DNA from 3 places in the Listeria aquatica genome. Region 2 is predicted to be linked to each of the others. Evidence: riboswitches for the same ligand, from Rfam matches in the RefSeq annotation. Region 2 holds a riboswitch; each other region holds the start of a gene.
What was found. Region 2 has a riboswitch for S-adenosylmethionine ahead of metK (methionine adenosyltransferase). Riboswitches for the same ligand answer to the same signal wherever they lie in the genome.

Region 1 (10,766 bases), on a different contig from region 2:
AATGGGAAAGTACATTCAGGCAATTTCGCTTTAAAAATCGGGAATGAAGCACCTGACAAAGCAGATCCAAAATATCCGCTATGGCAATTTAATGGTAGCAAAGGGTCTGTTAACCAAGTCGTAAAAAACGTGAAACCAAATACGCAGTATAAAATTTCGATGTATTATTTCAATGAGAGCGGTGCGGATATACGACTTGGCGTGCTTGATACAGAAGGAAGTAAGAACTGGAAAAGCGGTCAACTGAATTCCGTATATCACAATTACAAAACGAAATCGAACGCATGGGAACAAGATACTTTCACGATTACAACAGGACCACGCACGACGGAACTTTATCTTTTTGCCCTAACAAACTGGAGTCCAGACTTTAATTTTGCGAGTGTCTTTTACGTGGACGATTTTTCAGTTGAAGAAGTTGCTAAAGGGCCTTCCACTGTCACTCAAACAATCGACTATAAACCAGCTACAGCTAATGAATTTCCTATAACGATGCCACTTATTAAAAACTTTACGAAAAATGATGATCCAGCCTTTCAACTGAACAAAAAACATACGGACTTCTATGCATCTAAAAATACTTTCATCAAAGCGAAAACACTCGCGCAGAAGTTAAAACAAGAGGGAATAATTAAATCTTACTCGGTTAAGATTACTAATAGCAAACACAAAAAGCGTTCGGGTATTTACATAACTGAAGCGCCTATTAGTTATGCTCTCAAAACAAGCACCCCCGTTTCTAGAAAAGAAGCTTACGAAATCAATATCTCAAAGGAAAAAGTAGAACTTCATTCGAGTAACTTAACGGGCGTACAAAATGGTACGATGACCCTCCTTCAAGCTTTACGGCAACGGGACTGGCTTCCTGCGGGAACTGTTGAAGATTACACCGACCAAGAAATTCGTGGCTTACAAGTCGATTCTGGACGGCGCTATTATTCGATGGATTGGCTTAAAAAGACGGTCGATCAAATGGCGGAACTCAAAATGAACAAACTGCAGCTTCGTTTAAAAGATAATGAAGGAATCCGCTACGAGTCGAAAGTGGCTCCCCAATTTGTAGATACTTACGGCGGATACTGGACGAAAGCAGAAATCCAAGACCTCGTTCGCTATGCACGTGCTCGTAACATCGAAGTTATTCCAGAAGTTGACCTTCCTGGGCACTCTGAACAAGATGGGATCTACTTTGACGCCGATTGGCTACTCAATCCAGGTGAAGATTCACGTGCTCTTGACTTTTCAAATCCTGAAGTAAGAGAATACATGGCTAGTCTCTATAAGGAAGCATTCGATTTATTCGATTCAAATATCGTTCACATCGGTGGAGACGAATACTTCCAAACGAAAAATTTTGAAGACCCTGAAGGAAAGCTTGCAAAATGGGCACAAGAAGAATCAGGCAATCAAAATGCAGACCAGTACGATGCTTTAAGGCTCTTCCTAAATGAAATGGCGAAACCGTTTCTAGATGAAGGCAAAACGGTCTTCGTTTGGAATGACAATTTAATTGGTGATAGTAACGCAGTTATTCCACTTGATAAACGCATCACAGTTGACGTTTGGGCTGGAACTATTTACGGCTCAACTACTGCCAAAGAAAAAATTAGCCAAGGGTATAAAGTGGTTGGTTCAGCCTCTGACTTGTATCACGATTTATGGCCAGAAAATGACAAACTCGATCGCCCGCTACCTGAAAAGCTTTATAATGAGTGGTTCTCAAGCACCTATTCTCGCGGATTTAATCCTGCTGAAAACTTAACTGACCAAGAACTACTACAAAGCAAAGGACAATTCTTCCCGATTTGGGACGATGCAAACGGATTTGCACCAGAATATATTTTGACGAAAACACTCTATCCAAGAATCAACTTGTTTGCAAATTCCATGTGGGGATCAACAGAATGGCGCGACACACGTAATAAACCATCTTTCGGTGAACTTGAAAGAGTCATCACTTCGTTTGCAAACCAAGATGCAGCAAGTATTGAATACACAAATGACGATGTTCGTTTCATTAAAAACACGATCAATGAAGCGCTAAATAGTAACCCGCAACAAGGGACAACAAAAGCAAGAGCTGGACTAAAAGCATATTTAGCAAAAATCGAGCAGAACCGAGCAGCCAATAATGACAAGATTTTCACTGCTATCCGTCTATTTGAAAATTTAGGTAAAGATTCAGGTCAGAAGCAAGCCACTGTAACGGTTCGTTACCAAGATAAACGGGGCAACAAACTTCTTGATGATGTCCAGTTAAAAGGAAACATTGGGGACCGCTATCAAACAGAGCGAAAAAAAATTGATGGCTATAGCTTTAAAAAGGTCATCGGACAAGCTTCTGGTAAATTTAAACAGCACTCGCAAACAATCACTTATGTTTACGAGAAAAAACCAGAACGTGCTGGAAACGTCACAGTCACTTATCAAGATAAGAATGGCAAAACACTCGCTCCATCCAAAATTTTGACAGGTAAAGTGGGTGAGCGTTACCACGCAAAAGCCAAAAGCATTAAAGGCTATAAATTAGTAAGTTATCCAAAGAACGTCAAAGGAAGCTTCACTAAAAAAGAACAAACCGTTCGATTTATCTACCAGTATCACAAAAACAAACACTAATAAAAAAGAAGTCGCTTCAGACCAAATAGTGCTGAAGCGACTTCTTTTTATGAATTAAAAATTAACCACATGCTTTGTCGTTATTTTTGCACAACAGGAATCCAGATTTCTCCATAAACACGCCCGTCTCGTTCGCCCATCTCAACGACTGCATTTGGCCCGCCTACATAAGCAACACCTTCTACTTCTGGTAAGACTTGCCCAAAAGCGATTCCAGCAAGCGTGTTACTCAGTTCTTCAGTTGTAGCTGCTTCCCCACTTACAACAACATATTCCCCTTTTGGAAACTGAATCATTCGAGTAGCATCTGGTAAATTTTCTTCTGTTAAAACTCCCGCATAATACATCATTTTATTGTTAACCGCTTCATTTACAGCAAATAAGTATGCATTTGATGCCACTTGTTTTAGTTTCTCAAGCCGCCCATCTTGTTTGATACTCGCCCAAAATGCTTGTTTCTCACGATTAATCCCTTCAAAATCACGGTAATCACTAACCAACTCCGTGCCAATCCCTAACACTATAAATTCATCTTTTGTTTCTAGCTTGTAATCTGCCATCCTTTATCCCTTCCTTCTCATCTATTCATCAAACAGTTGGCTTTTCTATTTGATAGTCTTATAATACAAATAAAAGGTTTCAAAAGATGACACTGTTTAGGAGGTTCTGATGCAAAAAGTTGAACGAATCAATACCATCATGCGTTATATCAACAATCGCGCCCATTTTACTATCGCTGAAATCATGGAAGAATTTCAAATTTCTCGCTCCACTGCGATCCGTGATCTACGAGAAATTGAGCAAATCGGCTTACCACTTGTAGCTGAAGTCGGGAGAAGTGGCGGTTATTCAGTAATGAACAATTCGATTCTCCCGCCCATTCGCTTTACGGATAATGAAATTAAAGCTTTAGTCGTTGCTTTCATGGCGACGCGAAACCAGCAACTACCATTTTTGCGAAGTCGTCAATCTTTAGCCGAGAAACTCCTGGGTTTGATTTCTAAAAATCAGCAAGATGATCTCGTCGTCTTAAATCAATTGTTATTTTTTGAGGGCACAAACCCTAATAATCCGGATTTGCTAGATCTAAGTGACTTGCCTCAGCCAATACTTGAAGAGTTGATCCAACTCTCGCTCTACGAAGAACATTTAGAAATCTGGTTAAATGGAGTAAATCATCTTATTTGTCCATTGCGGCTCTACAACGAAAAATCCGTTTGGTGGTTAGAATATTATGATTTCCATCATGAAACTAAAAAAATGCAAAGCGTTGATGAAATTGAATCCGTCAATCCCGTTCAAAGTTATAAGAATAAAAAATGGCCTTCAAAAAAGAAAATACTTGCCCAACTAGCAAAAAAAGCACGACAAGAAAACTTGCATCTTGAACTCGGCGCTAAGGCTATCAGTCAATTCAAAAAATATCATCCACTTAAATTTTCTCTTTCCTATATGGATCCTTATCAAACGAGTGCTGTTTTAAAAACAGAAATTGATACGCATGATGAGGCAGAGCTTCGCGAACTTGTTCATTGGCTATTTTTTCTTGGGGAGGAATTAACTATCCGAAAAATGCCAGCCGAACTTCTAAACGCGTATCGAAAGCGTGCCCGCGAAATTGCTTCTTTCTAAAAAGCAGCCCTGCAACGGGCTGTTTTTTATATCAGTTTTTTCAAAAGGTTCATTTCCTGCCCTTAAATGAACCTTTTTTGCAAAAAGCATTGTAATCTCTTGCTTGCTATGCTATTGTTTATTGTGGCGTAACACAATTGAAACAATCTAATTGTATTGTAACAATCGAACAAATTACGAAACAAATCCGCTTTGGAGGAGATTTATATGAAGAAAGCAATAAGTCTGGGGCTTGCTCTGTTATTGCTTTTCACAACGTTATCTGGATGCAGTTCCCCTAAATCGAACTTTACATCCACATTACGACAATTTAGTTTAAACGAACAATATACCTTAAATGTTCAAACTACAATGAATGAATTTGTTAATCACGAGCAAAGTGCTCTTTTTAAAAACCTAGAAAAAGGCGATTCGCTATCTGCTAAAGTTTCAATTGATGAAAAACAAAAAACAACCTTTGCCGATGTGAATGTCTATAAAAGCAGGGTTCCATTCCATTTTGAAGCCTTGCAAAACAATAAAACAGGTCGTGTCTATATACCGGTTAATACACTTTATAAACTAAATGAAGATAGCAAACCAGTTTTTGGTAAAGACGGACAAAAAATTCTCGATTTTGTTTTAGCGCATAACACCGCACTCAAAGCTAAATATCTTGATTTCTATGAAACAGCGCAAAATTTACTTGGATTCACAATCAACCAAGTAGCCGCTGAAAAACAAGCAAACGAAATCCGTCGACTCGAAAAAGAAACGCTACAAGTCTTATATGATTTCCTCAATCAGATGGATGAAAGCAACTTTAAGCAAGAAAAAGGACGCAAAATATCGCTTCAATTAGACAAGCAGGACTTGAGCGAACTTGCGAGCGAAGTGATGCAAGTATGGGATAAAGATGACGCTGCCGTTCGACTGCTATCTACAGGAAAAGAAATTTCTAAAACCGAAGCCAAACGCATTTGGAGTGACTTAAAGGAAACGAGCAAAGCTGAAATGAAAAAACTGGTGGCAGCAAAAGATGAAGACTTATCCGTACAATTAACATTGATGCAGGACGCAGATAGCAAATTCAAGGATTTAAAAATCCGAACCTTGCGTACATCTGCTGGAAATAAAACGCTGTTCGACTTTTCAACTGACATTGAAGCACTTCCTTTTGAAGTAGTACAGAAGATGCCTGAGGAAAATAAAATCGTAAACAAAAAAGAACTGGATAAAGCTATCTCTGATGGATTGAAAAAGTATTTAGAAGCAACCCGCTAGGACTCAACTTTACTAAACCGCCTAAAAAGGCGGTTTTTGCTTCGATTTAAAGACTAGCATCGACCTAAAAAAGCGAAAAGCAAAGGCCCCATTTGAAAATGGATTTCCTCTGCTTTTCGCTTTTTATTTTCGTTTATTTATCAACTGGAACTACTGCGCCTTTCCATTTATCTGTGATCCAGTTTTGAATTTCTTTCGAATGAAGGACTTCTACAAGTTTCTTGATGTTTTTATTGTTTTTATTCGATTCTTTCGTTACCACAATGTTCGCATATGGTGAATCTTTACTTTCAATCGCAATCGAATCCTTCGTTGGGTTCAAGTTTTGATCCACAACAAAGTTTGAGTTGATTGCTACAGCATCGCCTTCTTCATGATTGTATGCCGTCATCAAGTAAGCTGGATCTAAATCATATTTAAATTTCAAATGCTTCGGATTGTCTTTGATATCGTCAAACGTTGCATCCTCAGGTTTCACACCATCTTTTAGTGTTAATAGCCCTTCATCAACGAAAATGCCAATCACACGAGGCCAGTCAGATTTACTATTCGATAGCAAGATTTGTGCGCCATCTTTTAAATCCTTCAAGCTTTTCACTTTCTTCGAATAAATCCCCATTGGTTCAATATGAATCGCGCCTACATCCGCAAATTTATAGCCTTTTTCTTTTTCTTCTAATTCTAAGTACGGTTTATGTTGGAAATAGTTTGCATCAATTTCGCCTTCTTCTAAAGCTTTGTTTGGAAGTACATAATCTTGATACGTTACAATTTTAAGGTTGATCCCTTCTTTTTTCAAAATCGGTTTGGCTTGCTCTAAAATTTCCGCATGCGGAGTGTTCGAAGCTCCAACAACTAATTCCTTACTATCTCCCGAACCTTTCTTGTCGGCGTTCCCGCCACAAGCTGCAAGGACTAAAACTAAACTAAAAACAAATAATGCACTTAAAACTTTTTTCATTTTGACACGCTCCTTTTTTATCGTTTATCCACGATTTTCGTAAGTAAATCGCCGATGAATTGAAAAATGAAAACAATAATTAAAATGATGATCGTTGCTACAATCGTAATTTCTGGCTGGTTCCGTTGAAAGCCTTCCAGATAAGCGGCATTTCCTAATCCGCCGGCACCAATGATCCCCGCCATCGCAGTAAAACCAACAAGTGAAATCGCCGTAACGGTAATACCAGAAATGAGTGCTGGTAAGGCTTCTGGGATAAGCACCTTGAAAATAGTGGTCGATAAGCCGCCACCCATAGCCTTTGCCGCTTCGAGCACGCCTTTATCCACTTCACGGAAAGCAATTTCAACCATACGCGCATAGAAGGGAGCTGCTGAAATAATCAAAGCTGGCAATGCGGCTTTCGGGCCAATGATCGTCCCAATCACGGTGCTTGTAACCGGAAGAAGTAAGACGATTAAAATGATAAAGGGAATTGAGCGGAATACATTCACAAGGACCGCCGTCACCCAATATAACATTCTTGCAAAAATATTTTGTTTGCGGTTCGTTAAAAACAGCAAGAGACCAAGCAAAATGCCGAGGACAAAAACGGCAATCAGCGAAATAATCGTCATGTACAAGGTGTCTTTCGTGTAACCCCACATGGCTGTCCAGTCAATATCGCTAAAAAATGCGTTCATCCTTCAATCACTTCCGTTTCTACTTTCGCCGCACGTAGCGACTCAATCGTCTTTTCAATTTCTTCGTCTGCGCCTTGAATCTGCACATAAAGCGTTCCGTAAGCACCGTTTTGTGTTTGCGTTAAGCTTCCATGCAAGACATTTAAAGCCACATCATGTGCTTGAGCTACTTGTGAGATAACCGGCTGGGTTGCATTCTCGCTCATAAAGAGCAACTTCACAAGTCGACCTTCTGAATAATTAGTTAGCAAAAGGTGGATGAGTTCTTCTGTTTCATCCGACTCTGTCACTTGTTCGATAAAACGCTTCGTAACATTTTGTTTAGGATGTTTAAAGACCTCTAGCACATCCCCAAGCTCCACCACTTTCCCCGCTTCCATAACCGCAACTCGATTACAGATTTTACGAATAACATGCATTTCATGCGTAATCACGATAATGGTTAAATTAAGGCGCTTGTTAATATCAAGCAAGAGATCCAAAACTTCATCTGTCGTTTGTGGATCAAGCGCACTCGTTGCTTCGTCACAAAGTAGCACATCTGGATCATTGGCAAGCGCCCGTGCAATCCCGACACGTTGCTTTTGACCGCCACTTAATTCGGATGGATAAGCATTTTCTTTCCCAGAAAGCCCTACAAGTTGAATCAATTCTTGCACACGTTCTTTTCGTTCTGCTCGTTTCACTCCGGCAATTTCAAGCGGAAAAGCAATGTTTTCAAATACTGTTCGCGACCAGAGCAAGTTGAAGTGCTGGAAAATCATCCCGATTTTTTGCCGTGCTTTTCTAAGTTCTCGCCCTCTAATTTGACTGATTTTTTTGTTGTCCACTATTACATCGCCTGCAGTTGGTAGTTCGAGTCCGTTAAACATTCGGATCAAACTACTTTTTCCTGCCCCGGAATAGCCCACGACGCCGAAAATTTCGCCATCAGCAATTTCAAGGCTCACATCATCAACTGCACGCACGCGATTTTTACGTGCTAGATAATCTTTTACTACGTTCTGGAGCGTTATCATTTTGCCTCACCTTTTCCCTCATAAACTAAAAATGCCTTCCTGCATGAGCAGAAAGGCATGAATAAATTCAACTTCGCTTTCTTCTCATCTTTCAGAACCATTCGTTCTGCATGAATTAGCACCTTAAGTAAAAAAACACTTAGGTTGCTGGGTTTCACAGGGCATTTCCCTCCACCACTCTGGATAAGAATTTGGAACTATTTTGTTTGGATTGTAGTTATCCTCTATTTTTTTATCTTACATTTTGAAGAACCGTTTGTCAACAGTAAATTACACGTTTTTATCTACGAAAGTAAAATTTGTAACGTTTATCGCATCGCTTCCTCCGTCAAAGCTTTCGGCGGATAGCGTTTGTTCAGCCATTTCACCGTACATATGCTGAACAACCGTTTGACTTACAAAATAAAAAACTGCCAAGACCGTTAAAATCGCAACCGCAAGAATCGTCAGGTTTTTCTTGGTCATCACTTTCTCCCCCTCATGCATTCTAGTTTACCTTTCCAAACTAAATCGCAAAGAAAGAAAAAGATAAGAAAGTTTAAAGATTGAGTAGCGGTAATTTTACCGTAAAAGTCGTCTTCCGGTTTTTGCTTGTCGCTGTCACAAGACCGCCGTGACGTTCCACAATCGACTTCGAAATCGCAAGCCCAAGCCCCGTCCCCGTTGTCGTCCGATTTTTATCCACTTTGTAAAACCGCTCAAACAAATGAGGCAAATCAAGCGCCGGAATTTCTTCCCCGAAATTTGTCACATCAATCACCGCCCAGTCCCCTTCCTCGCGAGCCGCAACTTCAATTTTCCCGCTATCACTGCCATAGCGAAGCGCGTTTGAAAACAAGTTTTCAAACAGCCGCATAATTTGATTGCCATCCCCATTTACAAGCAAATTTTCCGCCTGATAAAGCTCTACAATTTCCGTTCCTTTTTCCCGCGCCAATCCGTCAAACTCCAAAACGAGCTGCCGCAAAAGTTCAACCATATCAAGCCGGTCTTTCGCAAGCAAATAATCCGGGCTTTCAAGTCGCGTATACGAAAATAAGTCATCAATCAACTTATGCAAATGGCGCGCCTTATCGTAGACTAGGTCCGTATAATATTTGAGCTCCACTTCATCGCGGTAACGATCATCGTGAATATAACTCAAATAGCCAAGAATCGACGTAAGCGGCGTGCGCAAATCATGTGAGACATTCGTAATCAAATCATTTTTCGCTTGTTGCGCTTCCTGCTCCTGCTCCATCAAATTTTTCTGCCGAGCACGCATCTTCTCGATATTCGTCTCCAGTTCACGGATTTCTGGAACAAGGCTCGACGTATCCACCGCCCTGTCAGTACCAAGCGCAAAATTAATCGTCCGAAGCTGATTTTTCAGCGCCCGCCCGCGCATAAAACGGTAGAAAAGATAAAAAACAAACCACGCCATAAAAATTAGCAACACATATTTCACAAGAATCAAAGCGGGAGATTCTACAATATTGTTATATTTTCCGCGCCCAAACAAGTCAATGAACGAATCATTTAAGCCACGCAAAACCACCGAATCATCACGAATCGAAAGCAACCATAAATAAATGGTTTGAAGGGCAAATGAAGCAATAAACCAAGATAAAATCGCAAATAAAATAATTTGCCACGGTCGCATCACGTGCATCACATGTTTCAACCAACGTTTAAATTTCAATTTTATATCCTACTCCCCAAATCGTTTTGATGACATTCTCGCCACCCATCGCAACCCGCATCTTATCACGCAAGTTACTAATGTGAACCATGACCGTCTTGCTTGCTCCAAAAGCTTGCTCCTGCCAAATCTTTTCGAAAATATATTCCGAGCTAAAGACCCGCCCAGGTTCACTTGCAAGCAAGTAGAGAATATCAAACTCTGAAGTCGTTAAATGCAGTTCATTTCCAGAAACCGTCACAATATGTTGATCGCGGTTAATTTCAATCGGGCCAATCACGAGATGCTGACTTTCCGGCTTGGCGCCTTGTTGCATTTGCTTAATGCGTCGCAAAATCGCCTTCACCCGCACCGAAAGTTCTAGCGGATTAAAAGGTTTTATCATGTAATCATCCGCTCCTGTAAGTAAGCCCATGATCTTGTCATTATCCTCTGCTTTCGCGCTCAGCATCAAAATCGGCGTTAAAATCCCATCGCTTCTCATTCTACGACAAACCTCAAGCCCGTCTAGTTTCGGCATCATAATATCTAAAATCACAAGCGAGAATTCCCGCTCATTCACAAGTTCTAAAACTCTTTCCCCGTCATAAGCCTGATAAATCTCATAGCCTTCATTTTGAAGATAGAGTTGCACCAAATCTACAATTTCTTTATCATCATCCGCAATTAAGATGGCTGTCATATTAAGATCGCTCCTCTAATTTGTTAGTCTCATTGTATCACCACTCCAAGAAAAAAAGAAATCCGAATCAGATTTCTTTAGTAAAAATTAAACTTTTCCTTTAACTATAAATGCGCTCTTCCTCCGGCTCAAGATGAATCAAAACCTGTGCTTTTGAGTAAAAGTCATAAATTTCTTTTTCAATTTCATTGCAAAGCGTATGCGCCGTCTCGATCGTCATCTCAGA
Region 2 (10,766 bases):
GTTAAAGTTGGAACGAAACCAGCGCTTGAATTGCTTTCTTTAGAAGAACGTGCAGAATTCAAGGAAAAAGTGCGGGCTAGAGGTTGGAATATTTTGCTTGGGAAAGGTTGGACGAGTTTTGGTATCGCAACAGCGGCAGCTCGACTTATTGCAATTATTCATGATGATGCGCGTGAAGTACTTCCGATTTCTGTTTATGATGAAAGCGAAGGTGTATATGCCGGACGACCAGCTGTTATTGGTCGAGATGGGGTTTGTCAGATTTTGCCGCTTGAACAGTTGACGACAGAAGAAGAAAAACTGTACCAAGCATCTTGTGGCGTAATTAAACAAGCTTTTTCAACGGTTTACACGAAATAATGAAAAACCAGACAGAAATTTTCTGTCTGGTTTTTCATTATTAGTTTTAAGCTTGTTCTTTTTTTCGCTGAATCAAGCGGACAAGACTGATAACAAGCGAAACAACATATTCACCGAAACTAGCAAAAAAGAGGGCGATAGCAATTTCCGTTTGCTTTAGGCCGCCGCCATAAAAACTGATGAAAAAAATAATTCCACTTGCAATCAATCCAATTGTGGCTAAAAAATATTTGAACCATTCTAGTTTGAATACGAATTCGAAAAGTAGCATGGCTACAATAAATCCGGCCAAAAGAATTAGAGTAAGTATAAATAAACCCATAATTTAACTCCTTTATTGCTCGCGTTCGAACAAATTCTATTTTTAATATCCTTAATCATACCACAGGTTTAAAAATATGATAAGGGGAAAAATAGGAAGAAGGAGGTTTTTATTGTGCGATACCGGGTTTTATATGATGGAAATTGTTCTTTCTGTAAGTGGGTAAAAGGCTATGTAGAAAGGCTAGACACGCAGGGTCTATTATATTTCGAAAAGCTTCAAGAGGATAGCGGTAGTTATTTTAATCAAACTGATTTATTAAGAGAGCTCCATGTTGTATCGGAAAATGGGCGGATTTATCGTGGCTTTTCAGCGGTTCGGCGCATTTTAAGGGCACTTCCTATAGTCAAGTGGGGGGCTTTAGTTCTTTATTTACCGTTTATCCCCATTTTAGGCGAATGGTTATATCGTCTTATTGCCAGGAACCGTGGCAAAATTTGGCGTTTTATTCAAAGCTTACGTAGAAAATTTCGAATTTGTTCAAGAAAAAATCATGCGTTTCCTGTATAATAAAAAAGAATCTTGAAAATGAAAGTATGTGAAAGAATGCGTTTGCCCTTTGAAGTTGCTTTTCAAATCATCGAAAATGTCTATCAAGGCTCATCGAATATGAATGAACTAATTAATGATCGTGCAAGAAACGGAGGGAGTGCTCTCAAAAACAAGACGGAATTTTTGCTTGCCGTGTATGAACTTGAAGAACTTGGCTTGCTTTTTCGCTACCGGTCGAATGACGGTATTCGCTATAGCCGATCTGAGAAGGGGGAGGCGTTTTACCACCGCTACCGAGAAATGAAGCAGGAAGATTGGCCGGACTTTTTGGCAGGGCAGGAAGGGATTTCCCCTTGATTTTCGTTTCGTAAACCAGTATACTTAAAGCTAGTTAGTTGTAAAACTAAAATAAATATCTCTTATCCAGAGCGGTAGAGGGACTGGCCCTTTGAAGCCCAGCAACCTACACTTGTTGTAAGGTGCTAACCTGAGCAGGAGTTTTCCTGATCGATGAGAGTGAAGGTAATGAAATGATACGCCTTTTCTCTATGCGCAAAAACTTAGAGAAAAGGCTTTTTTTCTTTGCTGCACGCGAATGGTAGAGAATAGAAGGAGGATACAAGAATGACTGCGAAGCGTCATTTGTTTACGTCAGAATCTGTTTCTGATGGACATCCGGATAAAATTGCCGATCAAATTTCAGATGCGATTTTGGATGCGATACTTGCAAGAGATCCGGATGCGCGCGTGGCTTGTGAAACCACGGTGACAACAGGACTTGTACTGGTTGCTGGCGAAATTACAACGTCAGTTTACGTAGATATTCCCAAAATTGTACGGGAAACCATTAAAGAAATTGGCTATACACGAGCTAAATACGGGTTTGATGCAGAAACTTGTGCTGTTTTAACGGCCATTGATGAGCAGTCTCCGGATATTGCTCAAGGGGTAGATGAGTCTCTTGAGGCAAGAAGTGGGGAAGAAGATGAAGATGCTCAAATTGAAGCGATTGGTGCTGGAGACCAGGGCTTAATGTTTGGTTTTGCGACGGATGAAACGGAGGAGCTTATGCCGCTTCCAATTTCTCTTGCTCATAAACTGGCAAGAAAAATCGCGGAACTTCGTAAAGAGGGGACAATTGATTATTTGCGCCCAGATGCGAAGACACAAGTTACGGTTGAGTACGATGAGGAAAATAAGCCAGCACGAATTGATACGGTTGTTATTTCAACACAACATCATCCCGATATTTCGCAAGAAACCATCGCAAAAGATATGCATGAACAAGTCATTCAAGCCGTGATTGATCCAGCACTTCTTGATGCAAAAACGAAGTACTTCATCAATCCGACCGGTCGGTTTGTGATTGGCGGGCCGCAAGGGGATGCTGGGCTTACGGGTCGAAAAATCATTGTGGATACTTACGGCGGCTATGCACGCCACGGTGGGGGTGCCTTTTCCGGGAAAGACCCAACGAAAGTGGACCGCTCTGGCGCTTATGCCGCGCGTTATGTTGCTAAAAATATTGTGGCTGCTGGACTTGCAAAAAAGGCAGAAGTGCAACTGGCTTATGCGATTGGAGTTGCCCATCCAGTCTCAATATCCATTGAAACTTATGGAACGAGTGCGTATAGTGAGCAGGAACTCACGGAAGCAGTTCGCGCCAACTTTGATTTACGTCCAGCTGGGATTATCAAAATGCTTGATTTGCGCCAACCAATTTATCGCAAAACGGCTGCTTTTGGACATTTTGGAAGACACGATTTAGATCTACCTTGGGAACGAACGGATAAGGTCGATGATTTAAAACGCTTTTTAGAAAAATAAAAGAAAGGAGACGCCGGCGTTTGTTTGGCGTTTTCTTTTTTTGAGAGTAGTAATTCACCGTGCAAAGCGAGCGGCTTTATGTTATGATAATCTTTGTGTAAACTGTGAATTAATGAAAAATCAGATAGAGGAGAAATGTCTCAATGTGTGGATTTGTAGGATGCGTTCATGACCGCATTGCTGAAATAACAGGTGAAGAAAAACAAACGTTTAAAGAAATGAATGATATGATCACTCACCGCGGACCAGATGATGAAGGATACTATACGGATGAGCATATTCAATTCGGTTTTAGAAGACTTAGTATCATTGATGTGGAAAATGGTCATCAACCGCTTACGTATGAAGATGAACGCTACTGGATTATTTTCAATGGAGAAATTTATAACTATGTGGAATTACGTGAAAAGCTAAAAAATGAAGGTATGACTTTTGAAACGGAAAGTGATACGGAAGTTATCATTGCGACTTATGCGAAATATAAAGAACAAGCTGCTTCGTATTTACGCGGGATGTTTGGATTTGTAATTTGGGATAAGCAAGAAAATAGTGTTTACGGGGCACGTGATCCATTTGGAATTAAACCTTTTTTCTATGCGGAAGAAGATGGCAATTTATACCTTGCTTCTGAAAAAAAATCTATTCTTCATGCGCTCAAAAATCAAAATTTGGATGAAGTTTCTTTGCAAAACTACATGACTTACCAATTCGTTCCAGAACCGGACACATTAACAACAGAAGTGAAACGCTTGCTTCCTGGTCACTACTTCACGAAAAAAATTGGTGAAGAAATGGCCTTTACGCAATACTACAAACCAGAATTTGCGCCTGTTCAAAAATCAGAAGATGCGTTTATTAAACAAATTCGTGATGTATTATATGATTCTGTTAAGGTGCATATGCGTTCAGATGTACCTGTAGGTTCTTTCCTTTCAGGTGGTATTGATTCGTCCATTATTGCAGCGATTGCAAAAGAATATCATCCGGCAATTAAAACTTTTTCTGTTGGATTTGAACGTGATGGATTCAGTGAAATTGATGTGGCGAAAGAAACAGCTGATAAACTTGGCGTAGAGAATATCAGCTATGTGATTACTCCTCAAGAATACATGGAGGAGCTTCCAAAGATCGTTTGGCACATGGATGATCCACTTGCAGATCCAGCGGCAATTCCTCTTTATTTCCTTGCACGTGAAGCAAGAAAAGAAGTAACGGTTGCGCTTTCTGGGGAAGGGGCCGATGAGTTTTTCGGTGGCTATAATATTTATAACGAACCAAATTCCCTTTCGATGTTTAACAAAATGCCTGGCGTATTTAAATCTATGCTAAATGGTGTTGCCAAAGTGATGCCAGAAGGAATGCGCGGGAAAAGCTTCCTTGAACGCGGAACAACACCAATGGAAGAACGCTATATCGGAAATGCAAAAATGTTTACAGAAGCTGAAAAGCGAATTTTACTTCCACGTTACGAAGAAGGTCATGATTATACAAATATCACGAAGCCGTTTTACGATGAAACAAAGGGCTATAATCCAGTAGAACGGATGCAATATATTGATATTCATACTTGGCTTCGTGGAGATATTTTATTAAAGGCTGACCGAATGACGATGGCGCATTCTCTTGAAGTGCGTGTACCTTTCCTTGATAAAGAGGTTTTTGCAGTAGCTAAAGAAATTCCAGCTTCACTGAAAACAACGAATGGGACAACGAAATATATTCTCCGGAAAGCTGCTGAAACTTTTGTCCCTGAACACGTGCTTAATCGTCGTAAATTAGGCTTTCCTGTTCCAATTCGCCACTGGTTAAAAGCAGAAATGAATGAATGGGTAAAAAATATCATTCATGAATCAGAAACAGATCATTTGATTAATAAGCAGTACGTGCTTGATTTGTTAGAAGCACATTGTGCAGGTAAACATGACTATAGCCGTAAAATTTGGACGGTTGTAATCTTCATGATTTGGTATTCTATTTATGTAGAAGAAAAATACGATTTTAATAAATAAGAATCTTGGTTTCATAAGCCGGTAGCAATTGATTGCTACCGGCTTATTTGGCTATGTCTTGAGTAAAAGTCACTCAAAAAACCAATATTTTCGTTTTGAAAAGCATATTTTTGACTCAGAAAAAGTGAAAAAGGGGGTAAAGAATAAGCACAAAGGAGGAATTAAATTTATGTTAGGATGTAGTAGTTTTACATTTGGAGCAGAAGACAACACACAATTTTTATCAAGAACCATGGATTTTTCTATGTATACAGATAGTGGGGTCGTCATCGTACCAAGAAATTTTGAAATGGAAGTAAGACAAAATGAGCTTCGTAAAGGAAAATATGCTTTTTTAGGAATGGCGGCATATAAATTACAATTTCCTATTTTTTATGATGGGATTAATGAAAAAGGTGTGGCAGGTGCGACCCTTTATTATCCAGGATTTGCAACCTATACGGAGAAGAAAGATGCAAGGGGCGGCGTTAATCCACTTCGTGTAGTCAGTTATATTCTTGCTAATGCGGGTTCTCTTGATGAAGCCATCGCACTTTTTGAGACAATTGAAATTATCAATGAGAGCAATTCAATTCTAGGCGTTGTACCTCCACTTCATTATATTTTTTCGGACAGTACAGGGCGTTCTATTATTGTTGAACCTGATCCAGATGGAATTAAAATCCATCAAGATACGATCGGAGTCATGACAAATAGTCCAAATTATGAATGGCATGAAGCCAATTTACGGAACTATATTGGCGTGAATCCAAGATCAAAAGAACCTATTCAAACTTCCACGAAGACTTTTTCACCATTTGGACAGGGAAGTGGGACCTTTGGGCTTCCTGGCGACTACACGCCACCGTCTCGCTTTTTACGAACTGCCTATATGAAGTTTTACGCGAGTGAGCCAAAAAATGAAATCGAAGGGGTTACACAGATTTTTCATATGCTTGCTCCGGTTGAAGTTCCAAAAGGAGCTGTCATTCATCAAAATGGGCACAATGATTATTCAGTTTATATGACAGCCATGTGCACCACATCGCTACGTTATTACTTCTGTGAATATGATAACCGCAGAATTAAATGCGTCAGCTTACACCAAGCAGATTTGAGCAATGAAAAACTGGAGATTTTCCCTCTTACGATGAAACAGGAAATTGATTTTTTAAACGCTGATTAAATTGTATGTCAAATACCACTTATAATCTAAAAAGTCCAGAAAACAAGGAGTTCCTTGTTTTCTGGACTTTTTTTAGCGCTTTTCAATTGCCACGACGAAAGGAGGCAGATTACGCTGATTAATGAAACCATATTGGAGTACGCTGAATTTTTCTTGTGGGAGATGAGAAACATAGTTTAAGATCGCTTCTTTTTCAAGTTTCCCTGCTTCGTGACCATGATAGATGACCAAAATGACAAGTCCACCCACCATCAGTTTTTCAAGTGCGGCAGAAATGCTCTCGAGAGTAGATTCTTCAAGGGTCGTAATTGACTTATCTCCTCCCGGCAAGTAGCCGAGATTATAAATGACCGCTCGCACTGGTTCGCTCACATCAGCAGCTAGTTCTGCATGACTTTTTTTTAAGAGCAAAACTTGATTTTTGCAAGAAGCTTCGTCAAGGCGTGCTTTTGTTTTCTCAATTGCGGTTTGCTGTATGTCGTAGGCGTAAACTTTACCATTCGGTCCAACGAGCTGCGCAAGAAAAAGCGTATCATGCCCGTTGCCACAAGTTGCATCAATAACAACATCCCCTGGAAAAATAACTTTCTTTAAGAGCTGATGGCTAAACGGCAAGATGCCTTCTAAATTCATGCGTGCACCTCACTAAATTTTTTTCCTTGATAACTATCCCGCCAAATTAGTTCTTGATCAATGGCGTTTAACACTTCAAATTTATTCAAGCTCCACATCGGCCCAATTAAATCATCCACACCACCGTCTCCTGTGATTCGGTGAATAACCATTTCAGGTGGCAAAATTTCAAGTTGATCGCAGACAAGCTTCACATAATCCTCTTGTGTTAAAAATGTTAAATCGCCGCGTTTATAATCCTCTACCATTGGCGTACCACGAAGCAAGTGGAGCAAATGAATTTTGATTCCTTCTACACCGCTTTCCGCCACTTTTTTAGCTGTTTCAAGCATCATTTCAGGCGTTTCTTTTGGTAGACCATTGATAATATGGGTACAAACACGAATGCCTCGCTCTTTCAGCTTGCGTACGCCTTCAAGATAACAATCATAATCATGTGCACGATTGATTAATTTCCCTGTTTCATCGTGAGCAGACTGCAAGCCGAGCTCTACCCAAAGATAAGTTCGTTCATTTAACTCAGCTAAATAATCCACGACATCATCTGGAAGGCAATCGGGACGTGTCGCAATGGAAAGCCCAACGACACCTTCTTCTTTTAAAACCACTTCATATTTTTCACGGAGTACTTCAACAGGAGCATGGGTATTCGTAAACGCTTGGAAAAAAGCGATGTATTTTCCGCTTTTCCATTTGTGATGCATTCGGTCGCGAATTTCGGCAAATTGCGCGGATAAATCAAAATTTCGATCACCAGCAAAGTCGCCTGATCCAGCGGCACTACAAAATGTACAACCCCCACGCGCAACAGTACCATCGCGGTTTGGACAGTCAAAGCCGCCATCAAGTGCGACTTTGAAAATTTTCATTCCGAATTCTTGTCTAAGGGTATAATTCCAAGTGTGGTAACGTTTATTATCGAGACTATAAGGAAATGGATTTTCTTTCTTCAAGGTTTCTCAGACTCCTTTAAATTCATTGCTTCTAGTTTACCATATTTTTAAGTTGACGAATAAAAATAATTTTGATATTATAATTACACTTTCACTTGGTAAAGTGCTAATACACTAAAATATATAAAAAGGAGTGCATACACAGATGACAAAGCAAAGAAAAATGGGCTTTTTCGTTTTAACAGCCCTCGTGATCGGAAACATGATGGGATCTGGAATCTTCATGCTTCCAAGGCAAATGGCTGAAGTAGCCAGTCCGCTTGCAACCTTGCTAGCTTGGATTTTTACAGGTGCCGGTGTTCTCATGATCGCGCTTGTATTCGGCAATTTAGCCGTCAAACGACCAGATTTAACAAGCGGTGCACAAAGTCATGCGTATGCATTCTTTAACCGTCCTAAAGCGAAACAAATGGCAGGATTCATCGCTGTGTGGAGTTACTGGGTAGCAAACTGGGCAGGAAATGTTTCACTGATTACCTCGTTTGCTGGCTACTTGTCGGTATTTTTCCCGATATTAAATAGTCGAGATTCTTTTGTTGAAATCGGCGGGTTCACGATTACAGAAGGTCAGGCGCTGACCTTCGCTGTGTGTACCGTCTTACTTTGGGGCATTGCCTTTATCATTTCAAAAGGTGTAAGTGGCGCAGGGAAAATTAATTTTGTTGCGACGGTTGCGAAGGTGGGAGGATTTTTCCTTTTCATTATCATCGCCGTATTCTCTTTCCAATCGGCTAAAATGGGGGCTTTTTATCACCCTGTCTATGATAGTTCAGGATTAAAAGAAGGCTTGCTTTCACAAGTAAACAGCGCAGCGATCGTCACACTTTGGGCCTTTATTGGGATTGAGTCGGCATTAATGTTTTCTGGACGTGCTAAGTCAGGAAAAACTGTTCAAGCGGCTACCATTACAGGACTAGTTGTTGCAGTGATGTTATATAGTTTGATTTCGATTTTAGCGCTAGGTCTCATTCCAAAAGAAAAACTCATTGGCAGTGCAAGCCCACTTGCGGATGCGTTAAATTCGGTGATTGGGAGTGGAGGCTCCGCTGTGATGGCAATTCTCGCTTTGATTTGTCTATTTGGTTCGGCCATTGGTTGGGTGATGATGAGTGCAGAAGCTCCATACCAAGCAGCAAAAAAAGGTATTTTCCTTCCCTTTTTAAGTAAAGTCAATAAAAATGGAACGCCGATACGTTCTCTCGTGCTTACATGCCTTGCATCACAGTTTTTTATTTGTTCCACGCTTTCTGGCGATATCGCAGTTGCGTATGACTTTGTTGTTAAAGTTTCCACACTTGCTTTCTTAATTCAATATTTTATTTCACCAATTTTTCAACTTAAACTCGTTTTTTCAGGAAGTACGTATGAGAATTCAAAACCCATAAAACGAATAGTTGATGGGGTGGTTGCTATCCTTGCTTTAGGTTATAGTCTTTGGATTATGAAAAGTGGTACGGAAAATCTAACCATATTCCTATTAAGTGCGGGATTATTTCTCATGGGTTTCCTGCTTTATCCCCTTATGAAAAAACAAACAGTCTTGCCAAAAGACTAGAAATCAGCTACAATAGTTCTTAATCGAATATGGAAACGACTAAAGGAGTAGTAATCTAATCTTTGGGAATCTAAGAGAATCAGCGGCTGGTGGAAGCTGATCGATGAGTTGGGTGAACTTGCCTTTTTATAAATCGTACGTTATCCGCGTTAAGGAGCAAGAAGTTGAGTGAATTAATCACTAATTTGGGTGGTACCGCGGGAGAAGACCTCTCGTCCCATAGCCGTTATAGCTATGGGACGAGAGGTCTTTTTGTTTCATGTTCAGACGACTTATTTCGTTTTATGAATAAAAGAAAAAAAGGAGAGAATTAAGGATGACTTTTAACCACAAAAAAATTGAACCGAAATGGCAAAAGATTTGGGATGACAAGGCGACCTTTAAAACCACTGAGGATGCATCCAAAGAAAACTTTTATGCGCTAGATATGTTTCCGTATCCATCAGGTGCAGGCCTTCATGTTGGGCATCCCGAAGGTTATACGGCAACGGATATCTTATCACGAATGAAGCGGGCCCAAGGGTATAATGTACTTCACCCAATGGGATGGGATGCCTTTGGTCTTCCTGCTGAGCAATATGCGATTGATACAGGAAATGATCCAGCGGAATTTACGGAACAAAACATTGCGAACTTTAAGCGCCAAATTAAATCTCTAGGCTTTTCTTATGACTGGGACCGGGAGCTAAACACAACAGATCCAAACTATTATAAATGGACACAGTGGATTTTTGAAAAGTTGTATGAAAAAGGATTGGCCTATGAAGCCGAAGTGGCTGTTAACTGGTGCCCTGCGCTTGGAACTGTGCTTGCTAATGAAGAGGTCATTGATGGTAAGAGTGAACGTGGCGGTTTCCCTGTCTACCGGAAGCCGATGCGGCAATGGATGCTTAAAATTACAGCATATGCGGATCGTTTAATTGATGATTTGGACCTTGTAGACTGGCCGGAGAGCATCAAAGATATGCAGCGCAACTGGATTGGTCGCTCGGAAGGTGCTGAAGTTAGTTTCCAATTAGAGGGGCGGAAGGAAAAAATTGAAGTTTTCACAACGCGTCCAGATACACTTTTCGGGGTAACTTATGTGGTTTTGGCACCTGAACATGAACTTGTAGAGCAAATCACGACCGCTGAACAAAAAGAAGCAGTTGAAGCTTATAAAAAGCAAGTTGAACTAAAAAGTGAACTAGAACGAACAGATTTAGCAAAAGAAAAAACTGGTGTTGCAACGGGGGCTTATGTAGTCAATCCTGCGACAGGTCAAAAAATCCCTGTTTGGGTTGCAGATTATGTGCTTATTCAATACGGGACAGGGGCTGTTATGGCGGTGCCGGGGCACGACGAACGCGATCACGAATTTGCCAAGCAGTTCAACTTGCCGATTCTTGAAGTTGTAAAAGGTGGCGACGTTCAAAAAGAAGTTTATTCAGGCGATGGTCCCCATGTCAAT
Region 3 (10,766 bases), on a different contig from region 2:
CCACAACTAATACTTTTTTCTCTGACATGTTACACAGTCCTCCCAAATATGGATTTCATAAAGTGCGTCTATCAAATGGTGTTCCCCGGTTCACCATTTTTCACCGAGGCTCTAAACGTTTTTAGAATCACCTGTACCCATTATAACACAAGCCACAAATTTTCTGAATTATTACAGCGTAAATGGGCTGGCGCAATGCAAAAAGAGGACGTAAATCCACTGGATTTACGTCCTCTTTTTTACGGTCCCGACGGGATTTGAACCCGCGATCTCCTGCGTGACAGGCAGGCATGTTAACCCCTACACCACGGAACCTTTCAGCACCTTCAAACAGGCACCTACTAATTAAACCACATTTCCGAAATCGAGTCAATAACTTTTTATGAAATTTTCTTCTGGTTTTTGAAAAATCGCAAGCTCGTCAATTCGCCTCACCGCTTCTTCGAGACGCGCCTCACTAACCAGTAAGCCAATCTGCACGTAGCCTTCACCAAATGTGCCAAAGCCGCTTCCATCTGCCACCGCAACACCAGCTTCTTCAAGCAAGAACTTCGCAAAGCCACTGCTTGTGAACCCTGCTGGAACTTTCATCCATGCGAAAAAAGAACCTGCCAGCGCCGAACCTTGCCAACCAATTTTTTGAGCCGCGTTAAAAAAAGCATCTCGCCGCGAGCGATATAGGTCATTTTGCTTTCGTACAGCTTCCCCGGAATCCAAAAGTGCCGCGCAAGCAGCATCTTGAATCGCCGGAAACAAGCTGACGTAAAGATGATCTTGGAGTAGATTAATTGCCTCGATCATTTCCCGGTTTCCCGCAGCAAAGCCCACACGCCATCCGGCCATATTATACGTTTTCGAAAGCGTATAAAGCTCGATCCCGACATCTTTCGCTCCTTCGCTTCCAAGAAAACTTACAGGTTTTTCTGCTTCAAAGCCTATTGCTCCATATGCAAAATCGTGCACAACGCCTATCTTGTTTTCTCGCGCCACTTGGATCGTCTCATCAAAAAATGCACTTGTTGCTGCCGCTCCGGTTGGATTGTTCGGATAATTTAAAAACATCAATTTGGCTTGTTCCAGACTTTCCGCATTTATTTCACGATAATCCGGTAAAAATTGATTTTCCTCACGTAGAGGCATCGTCTCAAAACGTGCATCTGCAAGCGAAATCCCAGATAAATAATCCGGATAACCCGGGTCAGGTAATAGCATCAAATCGCCCTTGTTTAAAAAACAAAGCGGCAATTCGACAAGCCCTGCCTTTGAGCCAAATAAAATCGCAATTTCCGTCTCTGGATCAAGCGAAACCCCATATTCTTTTTGATAAAAATGCGCAGCCGCTTGCTTCAGTTCAGGCTTACCGCGAAACAGCGAATACTTGTGATTTTGCGGGTCTTCAGCAGCGCGCGCAAGAGCCTTAACAATGTGATCTGGCGTGGGCTGGTCAGGATTCCCTTGCCCCAAATTGATAACATCTACACCTTCCCGTATTTTTTGATTCACATCTTGCACAAGTTTGGAAAAAAATTGTTCTGGTAAATTTTGAAGTCGTTTTGCTTGTTTCATGTTCATCCCCACTTTCAGTTTGATAAACATCATAAAGTTTTCCGGCAATTTTGTCTAGTCTGGTTATAAAAAATTTTAAAAACCATTGACAAAGTATTTTAATCTTGGTATATTGTTTTGCAACAGGTTTTATTAAAACTGAATTCTCTTATCAAGAGCGGCTGAGGGACTGGCCCTGCGACGCCCGGCAACCTAACTTTTTTTAAAGTGAAGGTGCTAATTCCAGCAAACTGACGTGGTATCAGTTTGAAAGATAAGAGAAGCGAATCCACTTTTGTATTCACTTCTCTAATCTTTTAGAGAAGTCCTTTTTATGGCCTAAACTATCAATTTGGGAGGAAATGACAATGAAAAAGTGGACAAAAAGAAGTTTAGCAGGAATTTTAACAGGAGTTGCCTTATTCTCACTCGCAGCTTGCGGAGGGGATAAAAAAGACGAGGCGCTAGCAACAGATGAAATTACAATTGGCGTGACAGGCGGGCCACATCAACAAATCGCTGAAGAAGCTAAAAAGTTAGCCAAAAAAGACAATTTACATATCACAATTAAAACGTTTGATGATTACAATACACCGAACACTGCACTAAATGATGGTGACTTAGATGCCAATAATTATCAAACCATTCCGTTTTTAGAAACGCAGAAAAAAGACAAAGGCTACAAGCTTTCCATTGCCTTTAAGACGGTTGCATTTCCGATGGGGATTTATTCCGAGGGACTAAAATCGGTAAAAGAACTCAAAAAAGGCGATAAAATTGCTGTTCCGAATGATCCTTCAAACGAATATCGGGCGCTCAAGTTATTTGAAGATGCTGGTGTCTTGAAGCTCAAAAAAGGTGTGGAAGAAAAAGCAACGAAAAATGATTTAGCAGAAAATCCACTTGATCTTGAAATCGTTGAACTTGAAGCTTCGCAGATTCCTGCCCAGTTAAAAGAAGTAAAAGCCGCAGCGATCAACACGAACTTCGCGATGGGTGCAGGCCTCACAATCAACGATGATTCGATTTACCATGAACCAACGAAAAACAACCCTTATCCGAACGTTTTCGTTGTTAGAACAAGCAATAAAGAAGATGAAATCGTGGAAAAATTGAAAAAAATCTACCAATCTGCAGATATGAAGCAATTTATTGAAAAAGAATTTAGCGGTTCTGTTGTACCAGCGTTTTAGGAGGGGTTTCTATGATTGAACTAACAAACGTATCGAAGAATTTCAAGCTCGGAGAAACGACGGTTGAAGCGGTCAAAGAGGTTTCTCTCCACATCGAAAAAGGAGAAATTTATGGCGTTGTTGGTTACAGTGGTGCGGGAAAAAGTACGCTTGTCCGCTGTATCAACTTCCTTGAGAAACCTACCTCAGGAACCGTGAAAATTGCTGGACAAGACTTGGCAAGTTTAAATGCCAAGCAACTTCGGGAAGCAAGACGCAAGATTGGGATGATTTTTCAAGGCTACAATCTTTTAAAAACGGCGACTGTTTATGAAAATGTCGCCTTGCCACTCAAACTTGAAGGTTTAGAAAAGCAATTGATTCAGGAACGTGTCGAAAAATACTTAAATATCGTTGGGTTAACGGATAAAAAGGACCATTATCCTGCCCAGCTTTCCGGTGGACAAAAACAGCGTGTAGCAATCGCTCGAGCGCTCGCACACGAACCTGAGATTCTTTTAAGCGATGAAGCGACAAGCGCACTCGATCCTGAAACGACAGATTCGATTTTAAAGCTGTTACTTGAGATTAACCAAACGCTAGGAATCACCATTTTCCTAATCACTCATGAACTGGAAGTAATCGAGCGAATTTGTGACCGAGTTGCGGTGATGGAGCAAGGAAAAATTGTTGAAGCAGGTTCCGTGCTCGACATTTTCACAAATCCTGCAGAAGAAACAACAAAACGATTTGTCGGCTCAGAAGCAAGCTTCGAGATTCCGCCTGAGCTACTTCAACATTATAAACAAACGGGTAAGTTAGTTTCTCTATATTTTGTCGGGCAAAGTACAGATGAACCCGCTCTTGCTCTCGTATCTCGTCATTTTGATGTATTGCCAAGCATTCTTGCTGGCGGCATTGAAAACTTAAAAAATGACACGCTTGGAAAACTGCTTGTTCATTTAAAAGGAGAAGAAGCAGCATATAATAGCGCCATTCAATTTTTAATTGAAAAAGGCATTACTGTCAGGGAGGTGGCCTCCTAATGAGCAACTTTTTTTCTGAATGGGGAGCGACCCTTTGGACTGGCTTTCTTGAAACTCTTGAAATGACTGCAATTACGCTCGTGATCGCAATTGTAATTGGACTTCCGCTTGGCATCCTGCTTATCTTGACGCGTTCAGGTGGACAAGCTGAAAACAAAGTCGTTTATACGCTACTCAATTGGGTCATTAACATCTTGCGTTCCCTGCCGTTTATTATTCTACTATTTTTGATTCTGCCATTTACAAAACTCGTCGTTGGCACTACAATTGGCGTTAAGGGTGTTATTTTGCCACTGGTATTTTTCACGGCGCCTTATATCGCGCGACTAATGGAATCCGCTTTACTTGAAGTGGATCGCGGCGTCATTGAAGCTTACCAGGCGATGGGGATTTCAACTACAAAAATCATTTGGAACGTCATCATTCGTGAAGCTAGATCAGGAATTGTCCTCGGCTTAACAATCGCCACAATTGGTTTAATTGGCGCGACGGCAATGGCAGGTCTTGTTGGAGCTGGCGGACTTGGAACGATTGCATATCAATACGGATTCCAACGTTTCGAACCAACTGTGATGTATGCGACAATTGTGATTTTGATTATTATGGTGCAACTCCTCCAATCGTTTGGCAATGTGTTAGCACGACGCTTAAAAAAAGATTAGCTTACAAAATGGGGGAATTCATTACATGTGGAAAATTGCACTTTGCCAAATTGATATCGAGTTCGGGGAGCCTGAGGCGAACTTCAAACGGGTTCGGCGAGCACTTGCTGAGGCAGCCGAAAAGGGAGCAACAGTTGCCGTCTTACCTGAAATGTGGAATACCGGATACGCCTTAACCGAACTTGGCAGCCTTGCTGACAGTCACGGCGAACGTACGAAACGATTTTTATCTGAAATTGCGGCTGAACATTCACTAAACATTGTTGGTGGTTCTGTTTCTATAAAAGACGAAGGCAAATTCGCAAACGTCATGTACGCTTTCGATGCGCATGGCGACTTTCTTTCGAGTTACAAAAAGGTACACCTTTTCCAGTTGATGGACGAACACCTTTTTCTTGAGGCAGGAAACGACACGAATTTGTTTTTACTAGACGACAAAAAAGCGGCTGGTTTCATTTGTTACGACTTACGCTTCCCAGAATGGTTCCGCGCACATACCGCGCGCGGCGCCGAAGTTCTCTTCATTGCAGCCGAATGGCCAAGCGAACGCATTCAGGACTGGGAAAAGCTAGCTATTGCGCGAGCCATTGAAAACCAAGCATTTGTAGTAGCAGTAAACCGCGTCGGGAAGGATCCCAAAAATGAATTTGGCGGACATTCGCTCGTTGTGAGTCCACGTGGTGAAATTTTGCTTCAAGCAGATGAATCGGAAGGCAATTTCTACACGACAATTGACCTCAGTGAAATAAAAAAAGTTCGCGGTCGCATTCCCATTTTTGAGGATAGACGTCCAGAGCTTTATTAAGAAAAATATGGATACCGAAAGAGCCCCGCCGATTCGTAAATCGGCGGGGCTCTTTTTTAGCTTCAAAGAGATTCCTTTTTCATGAAAAGGAGATAAGCTTGATAGCCATCTGACTTGTACGTTCTAAACTTCATTGGAAGAAGTGCAAAAATGATTTCCACCCAAGTGCAAGCATTGAAATAGCCAATCCAGTAAGGATAGTTCAAACTAGCTTTAATTGAAATTACAAACATAAATGCCCCTTCTCCAAGCTATATCTGTCTTTTTATTTCAAATCGATCATTTCTTTAACTTCTAGGCATTTTATTCTCATCAAAATAACTATAAAATTGAGATTTATCCCCGTAATTTGCTTTATACAAGCCGTTCAAACCCGCTTTCTGACCGACAATCCCAAGTTCAGCAATCAAACGATTTTCATCTTCTGGAAAATAAAGGCGCCCTTTGAGACCTACACTATAAATATAATTAACCAATCGCTGAACGTAAGCTTCGGGGTTATTTACAGTATCAATTTTCAGATACACTTGATATAAAACATCCAATATATCTAATAGCTCATTACTAGGATCAGACCGTTTTGACAACTTATTATATAAATCATGAATAAGTTCTTTACTTTTTGTTATATCACTCATATTTAACCACTAACACTCCCAAAAAGATTATTCCCCCAACGCTTGATTCCTTCTGTCCAAGCTTGCCCCCAATTAACAGAGCATTTCTTTTTACTACAAGAAACACCATTGCCATAGTATTTAGCTTCCGCTTTTCCAGGTGTTAAAGTTAGTATCAAAACACTAGCAAAGGCGCATACTATTAGTAATTTACCCAATCTCTTTTTCATAAAAACCCTCCTAATTTATTTCACTCTTATTTATGATATATATTGTTAAATCCAGTCCACAGCACAATCAAATATCACATTCTATATTCCAAATATTATTCATATGGCATAATAACTAACTATTTTCGTTTTATAACAAGTTTTTTAAGATTTATCTCACCACTCTTTAAAACATCATCAAACAAGATTTTGTATCCACCCTTAAGACACAAAACACTTTCTGCTTTCAGTAATCAGCTTTTTCCCTATTCCACGTGCTGATAAGACTATCATCCTCATTCATACTACCGACAATAACTTCTTTATCTTCTCGATTATTTTTTGTTTATTCTACCATGTAAAATCACATAAAGTCTGTGTAAATAATATGACAATTTTGATTTTTTGAGCTTTTTTAAGATACTAAGTAACATCGCTATCTATTAGACACAAAAAAGGTGGGCGCCGATCAGGGGCGCCCACCTTTTAATTTCCGTTTATTCTATATACAGCACAACTTCTCCAGCTTTAAGTGTCTGCTTCACATCAATAATCCGCTGGTTGCTTGAGCCTCGAAATGCCAAGTTTGGATCAAATAGCGACTGCTCGAACCGGCCGTCGACAAGTACATCAATGAGCGATAGCAGTTCTAATTTGTCTTCTGTTTCTTGTAGCATTTCCTCGAATGTATAGCCCGTCCAGGACCAAATATCTTTCGAATTTCCGTAGACTTCCCGGAGTTTCTTGACAACTGTAAGACAGGTTTCTGTATTTAAGAATGGCTCACCGCCCAGTAGCGTCAGCCCCTGTACGCTTTCGTGTCCAACGTCTGCAACAATTTGGTCAAGTAGCTCTTCTGTGAAAGGTTCGCCGTACTTGAAGGACTGTGCTGCTTTATTGTAGCAACCTTCGCAGTGGAACGGGCAGCCTGATACATATAAACTACAACGCACGCCTTCCCCGTCCACAAAATTAAAGGGCTTATAGTCGGCAATATAACCACAACTTAAGCGGCTTGATTGCCACTCTTTTGGAGCCGGGTTATTCATCTCGAAGCTCCATGTGCTTCACGCGTTTCGAAATTTCAACATGGCGGCCGTGCACCATTGGGCGTTTCATTGGGTTTCCAAGATAGCCACAAGTTCGTTTTACGACATCTGCTTTTTCTGGATCGGTATTGCCGCAATGTGGGCATTTGAACCCTTCTTCCGTTGGGGCAAATTCTCCTTCAAACCCACATTCATAGCATTTATCAATCGGCGTATTTGTGCCAAGATAGGCAACTCGGTCGTATGCATAGTCCCATACAGCTTCAAGCGCCTTCGTGTTGTGCACGAGTTTCGGATACTCGCAGTAATGGATGAAACCACCTGAGCAGTATTCAGGATAATCTTTTTCAAAGTCGATTTTTTCAAACGGTGTAATTTTCTTGCGGACGTCATAATGGAAAGAATTTTGATAGTATTCCTTGTCCGTAATATCCTTCACGATGCCGAATTTCTCTTTATCCAGCCGATTAAATCGGTCAGTCAAACTTTCGCTCGGGGTCGAATACACACTAAACCAGTAGCCATACTCCTCTTTCCAGCTATCTGCGTATTTTTTAAGAGCTTTAACAATGTCAAGAGTGAAGGTTTTAGCTTCGGCATTTTGTTCCCATTCGCCACCATAGAAAACCGTTGCCGCTTCATAAAGTCCAATGTATCCAATTGAAATCGTAGAGCGGTTACGATCAAAGAGTTGGTCGACACTTTCACCGTCTTCAAGACGCTTTCCGAAGGCTCCATATTTATACAGAATCGGCGCATTTTCAGGCTGCGCTTCGCGAACGCGATTTAAACGGAATAAAAGTGCATCTTTGACCGTCTTCATTCTTTCATGGAAGATTTCCCAAAACTTAGCTTGGTCTCCTCGGCTTTGTAGTGCAATCCGTGGTACATTTAACGTCACAACGCCCAAATTATTTCTTCCCGCATTGACATTTTCCCCAGTTGCTTCATCTTTCCAAGCTGGTAAAAACGAGCGGCAGCCCATCGGCACTTTAAAATCACCTGTCAACCGAGTGAGCGTATCATAGCTCAGCACATCTGGATACATCCGCTTTGCTGAACAAGCAAGCGCTAATTGTTTAATATCGTAGTTCGGATCCTGTTTTTCTAAATTCGTTCCACGTTTTAACGAGAAGACTAGTTTTGGAAAAATAGCCGTATGCTTATCTTTTCCTACTCCGCCAATCCGCACATTCAGGATAGCTTTTTGGATTTCACGTGCAAACCAGTCCTCGCCAAGTCCGAATCCAAGTGTCACAAAAGGAGTTTGCCCGTTACTTGTATAAAGCGTATTAATCTCATACTCTAAACTTTGCATCGCATCATAAATGTCTTTTTTCGTTCTGCTTTCTACATATTCTTGTTGCTTTTCTGGAACAACCCAGTCTTGCGCTTCTTTTTCGTGCTTCGCGTAGTTCAACTTGGCATAATCAGAAAGAATTTCATCAATCCGGTCGACCGAACAGCCGCCGTATTGCGAGCTTGCCACATTTGCAATGATTTGAGCGATTTGAGCTGTTGCCGTTTGAATCGATTTTGGACTTTCCACATTGGCGTTCCCAATTGTAAATCCATTTTGAAGCATGCCTCGAATATCAATCAAACAACAATTCGTCATCGCATGATACGGACTATAGTCAAGGTCGTGAAAATGAATATCTCCTTTTAAATGGGCATTCGCAACGTGTTTTGGGAGCATATATTTAAGCGCATAACTCTTTGCCACGGCACCAGCAGTTAAATCACGTTGTGTATTGAAAACCGTTGCGTCTTTATTCGCATTTTCATTTACAACCGTTTCATCTTTTTCAAGCAATTTTTGCACACTTTTTGTCATATCCGTCAAATTGGCACGTTTCGCATCACGGTCATGGCGGTATTCTATGTAGCTTCTTGCAACACTAGGATAGCTTGATTTCATCAAAACATTTTCCACAGTTTCTTGAATCTCATCAATCGTAAGCTCTGTTTCGTTTGGTAAAGCATTCACAATCGAAACGATAACATTTTCCAAAAAGATATCATCTTCTACTTGGATGCTTTTCATCGATGCTTCCACAGCATTGCGGATTTTAATCAGATCAAAGGTTACTTTCCGACCGTCTCGTTTAATAACTTGTTGATCTGTTAACTGTTCGCTATACATCATTGACTCCCCCATTTTCTATATATGGTATCTACTCATTAAATATAGCACAATATATCGTTCGTTGAAAAGTGATAGTGTGCACATTCACAAAATTAGGTCTTTCGTTCCTAGAAACTATTTTGAAAAAAGCTTCTTTCGTCCCTTGCTTCAAAAAAAGCAAGAACAAAATCAAAAAAACCGATTACCAAAACAAACTTTGGCAACCGGTCTGTGACAGCTATTTTATTTTTCAAAAGGAAATTCAATTCCCCAATCGGAACGAACTTTCGTCATGATTTCAACGACATCTTCCGTTAACCCGCTAAGCGCATTCTCTCCTTTTTCAATACTTTTTTCCATATCGCGAATTTCGTATTGCAGAGCTGAAGCCGTATCCCCTGCTGTGATCTCCTCTGATTCGCCATTTGTAAACGTTACTGTTGCCCGGTCTGCACGAGGAAAATCCTCTACCGTTAAATAACCATTTTCATAAGCAACGATCCCACGTTTTGGCATTTTTGCTCGGAAAGTCAAGCTTACAACCGCCATCTCGTCCTTTTCGTTTCGAAGTAAAATGCCAGACTGCTCATCAACACCCGTCTCGTATCTTTTCATCGTTGAAAGCACCTCAGTGGGCTTTTCACTTAAGAAATAACGTGCAAACGAAAGCGCGTAAGTCCCAATATCAAGCAGTGCACCACCCGCAAGATCCATACTGAAAAAGCGATTACTTGGATCATTCGGCTTCGCACTTCCAAAGGATACTTGAATCATTTTCAATGCGCCAAGCTCTTTTTCCGCCGCGATTTCCTTCAGCTTCGCATAAAGCGGCATGTGGAAAATGGTCATAGCTTCCATAACCACAACCTTTTTTTCGCGAGAAACGCGGAGAACATCCTCGAGTTCACGGGAACTCACCGTAATCGCCTTCTCCACCAAAATATGCTTACCATTTTGTACAGCTTTCATCATAAACTCATAGTGATTCGAATGCGGAGTCGAGATATAAACCGCATCAATTTTGTCATCTGCAAAAAGCGCATCAAAATCATCATACACAATCCCAATGCCATATTCCTTAGCGAAAGCTTCGCCTTTTTCTTTATTTCTAGCCCCAACCGCATACACCTCGCGGCCTTCCTTTGCCATAGCTTCTGCAAATTGGTGAGCGATTCCGCCCGGTCCAACGATAGCCCATTTCAAATTACTCATAAGTGACACCCTTTCCTCTTGCCTTCTATGTTATTTATTATATGTTTTCTTGAAATCGTTGTCAAAAAGTATATACTTTTCTTATTGTTCGAATTCGCTTAAAAACAATGATATAGTAAAAGTAAAAATTCGAAGATGGGGGATTCAGTATGTCATTAAAACTTGTCATTTTAGGCGTTTTAGACCATCATAAAGTACACCCATATGATATTAAACGCTTTTTAAAACATTATAAATGGGACTATTTATTTCAAATCAGTGACGCAAAAATATATTATGCATTTGAATCACTTGAAAAAGGAGGATTTGTAAAAGTTTCTG

Region 1: it holds a riboswitch for S-adenosylmethionine, as region 2 does, so the genes downstream of both, HB912_RS05980 (methionine ABC transporter ATP-binding protein) here and metK (methionine adenosyltransferase) in region 2, are expected to answer to the same signal.
Region 3: it holds a riboswitch for S-adenosylmethionine, as region 2 does, so the genes downstream of both, HB912_RS07840 (MetQ/NlpA family ABC transporter substrate-binding protein) here and metK (methionine adenosyltransferase) in region 2, are expected to answer to the same signal.

The regions. Positions count from the first base shown of each region.
Region 1 is NZ_JAARRM010000002.1:17,694-28,459, forward strand. Features, by position in the region: gene HB912_RS05950 (family 20 glycosylhydrolase) at 1-2,619, shown strand, start outside; gene HB912_RS05955 (GyrI-like domain-containing protein) at 2,700-3,179, opposite strand; gene HB912_RS05960 (helix-turn-helix transcriptional regulator) at 3,289-4,251, shown strand; gene HB912_RS05965 (Lmo2079 family surface lipoprotein) at 4,459-5,514, shown strand; gene HB912_RS05970 (MetQ/NlpA family ABC transporter substrate-binding protein) at 5,648-6,475, opposite strand; gene HB912_RS05975 (methionine ABC transporter permease) at 6,493-7,158, opposite strand; gene HB912_RS05980 (methionine ABC transporter ATP-binding protein) at 7,155-8,177, opposite strand; SAM riboswitch class I at 8,259-8,367, opposite strand; gene HB912_RS05985 (hypothetical protein) at 8,448-8,642, opposite strand; gene HB912_RS05990 (sensor histidine kinase) at 8,716-9,864, opposite strand; gene HB912_RS05995 (response regulator transcription factor) at 9,848-10,540, opposite strand; gene HB912_RS06000 (cation diffusion facilitator family transporter) at 10,641-10,766, opposite strand, start outside.
Region 2 is NZ_JAARRM010000001.1:1,156,984-1,167,749, reverse strand. Features, by position in the region: gene HB912_RS05730 (L-lactate dehydrogenase) at 1-360, shown strand, start outside; gene HB912_RS05725 (hypothetical protein) at 407-682, opposite strand; gene HB912_RS05720 (DCC1-like thiol-disulfide oxidoreductase family protein) at 797-1,192, shown strand; gene HB912_RS05715 (DUF3116 family protein) at 1,211-1,531, shown strand; SAM riboswitch class I at 1,591-1,691, shown strand; gene metK (methionine adenosyltransferase) at 1,799-3,001, shown strand; gene asnB (asparagine synthase (glutamine-hydrolyzing)) at 3,145-5,010, shown strand; gene HB912_RS05700 (choloylglycine hydrolase family protein) at 5,180-6,175, shown strand; gene mnmM (tRNA 5-(aminomethyl)-2-thiouridylate-methyltransferase MnmM) at 6,248-6,808, opposite strand; gene mnmL (tRNA modification radical SAM protein MnmL/YtqA) at 6,805-7,761, opposite strand; gene HB912_RS05685 (amino acid permease) at 7,907-9,316, shown strand; gene leuS (leucine--tRNA ligase) at 9,633-10,766, shown strand, end outside.
Region 3 is NZ_JAARRM010000002.1:397,582-408,347, forward strand. Features, by position in the region: gene yycF (response regulator YycF) at 1-28, opposite strand, end outside; tRNA gene HB912_RS07830 (tRNA-Asp) at 243-315, opposite strand; gene HB912_RS07835 (pyridoxal phosphate-dependent aminotransferase) at 370-1,566, opposite strand; SAM riboswitch class I at 1,712-1,826, shown strand; gene HB912_RS07840 (MetQ/NlpA family ABC transporter substrate-binding protein) at 1,914-2,738, shown strand; gene HB912_RS07845 (methionine ABC transporter ATP-binding protein) at 2,750-3,763, shown strand; gene HB912_RS07850 (methionine ABC transporter permease) at 3,763-4,425, shown strand; gene HB912_RS07855 (carbon-nitrogen family hydrolase) at 4,451-5,230, shown strand; gene HB912_RS07860 (hypothetical protein) at 5,293-5,463, opposite strand; gene HB912_RS07865 (bacteriocin immunity protein) at 5,518-5,868, opposite strand; gene HB912_RS07870 (leucocin A/sakacin P family class II bacteriocin) at 5,871-6,077, opposite strand; gene nrdG (anaerobic ribonucleoside-triphosphate reductase activating protein) at 6,554-7,105, opposite strand; gene nrdD (anaerobic ribonucleoside-triphosphate reductase) at 7,098-9,251, opposite strand; gene HB912_RS07885 (Gfo/Idh/MocA family protein) at 9,477-10,445, opposite strand; gene HB912_RS07890 (PadR family transcriptional regulator) at 10,595-10,766, shown strand, end outside.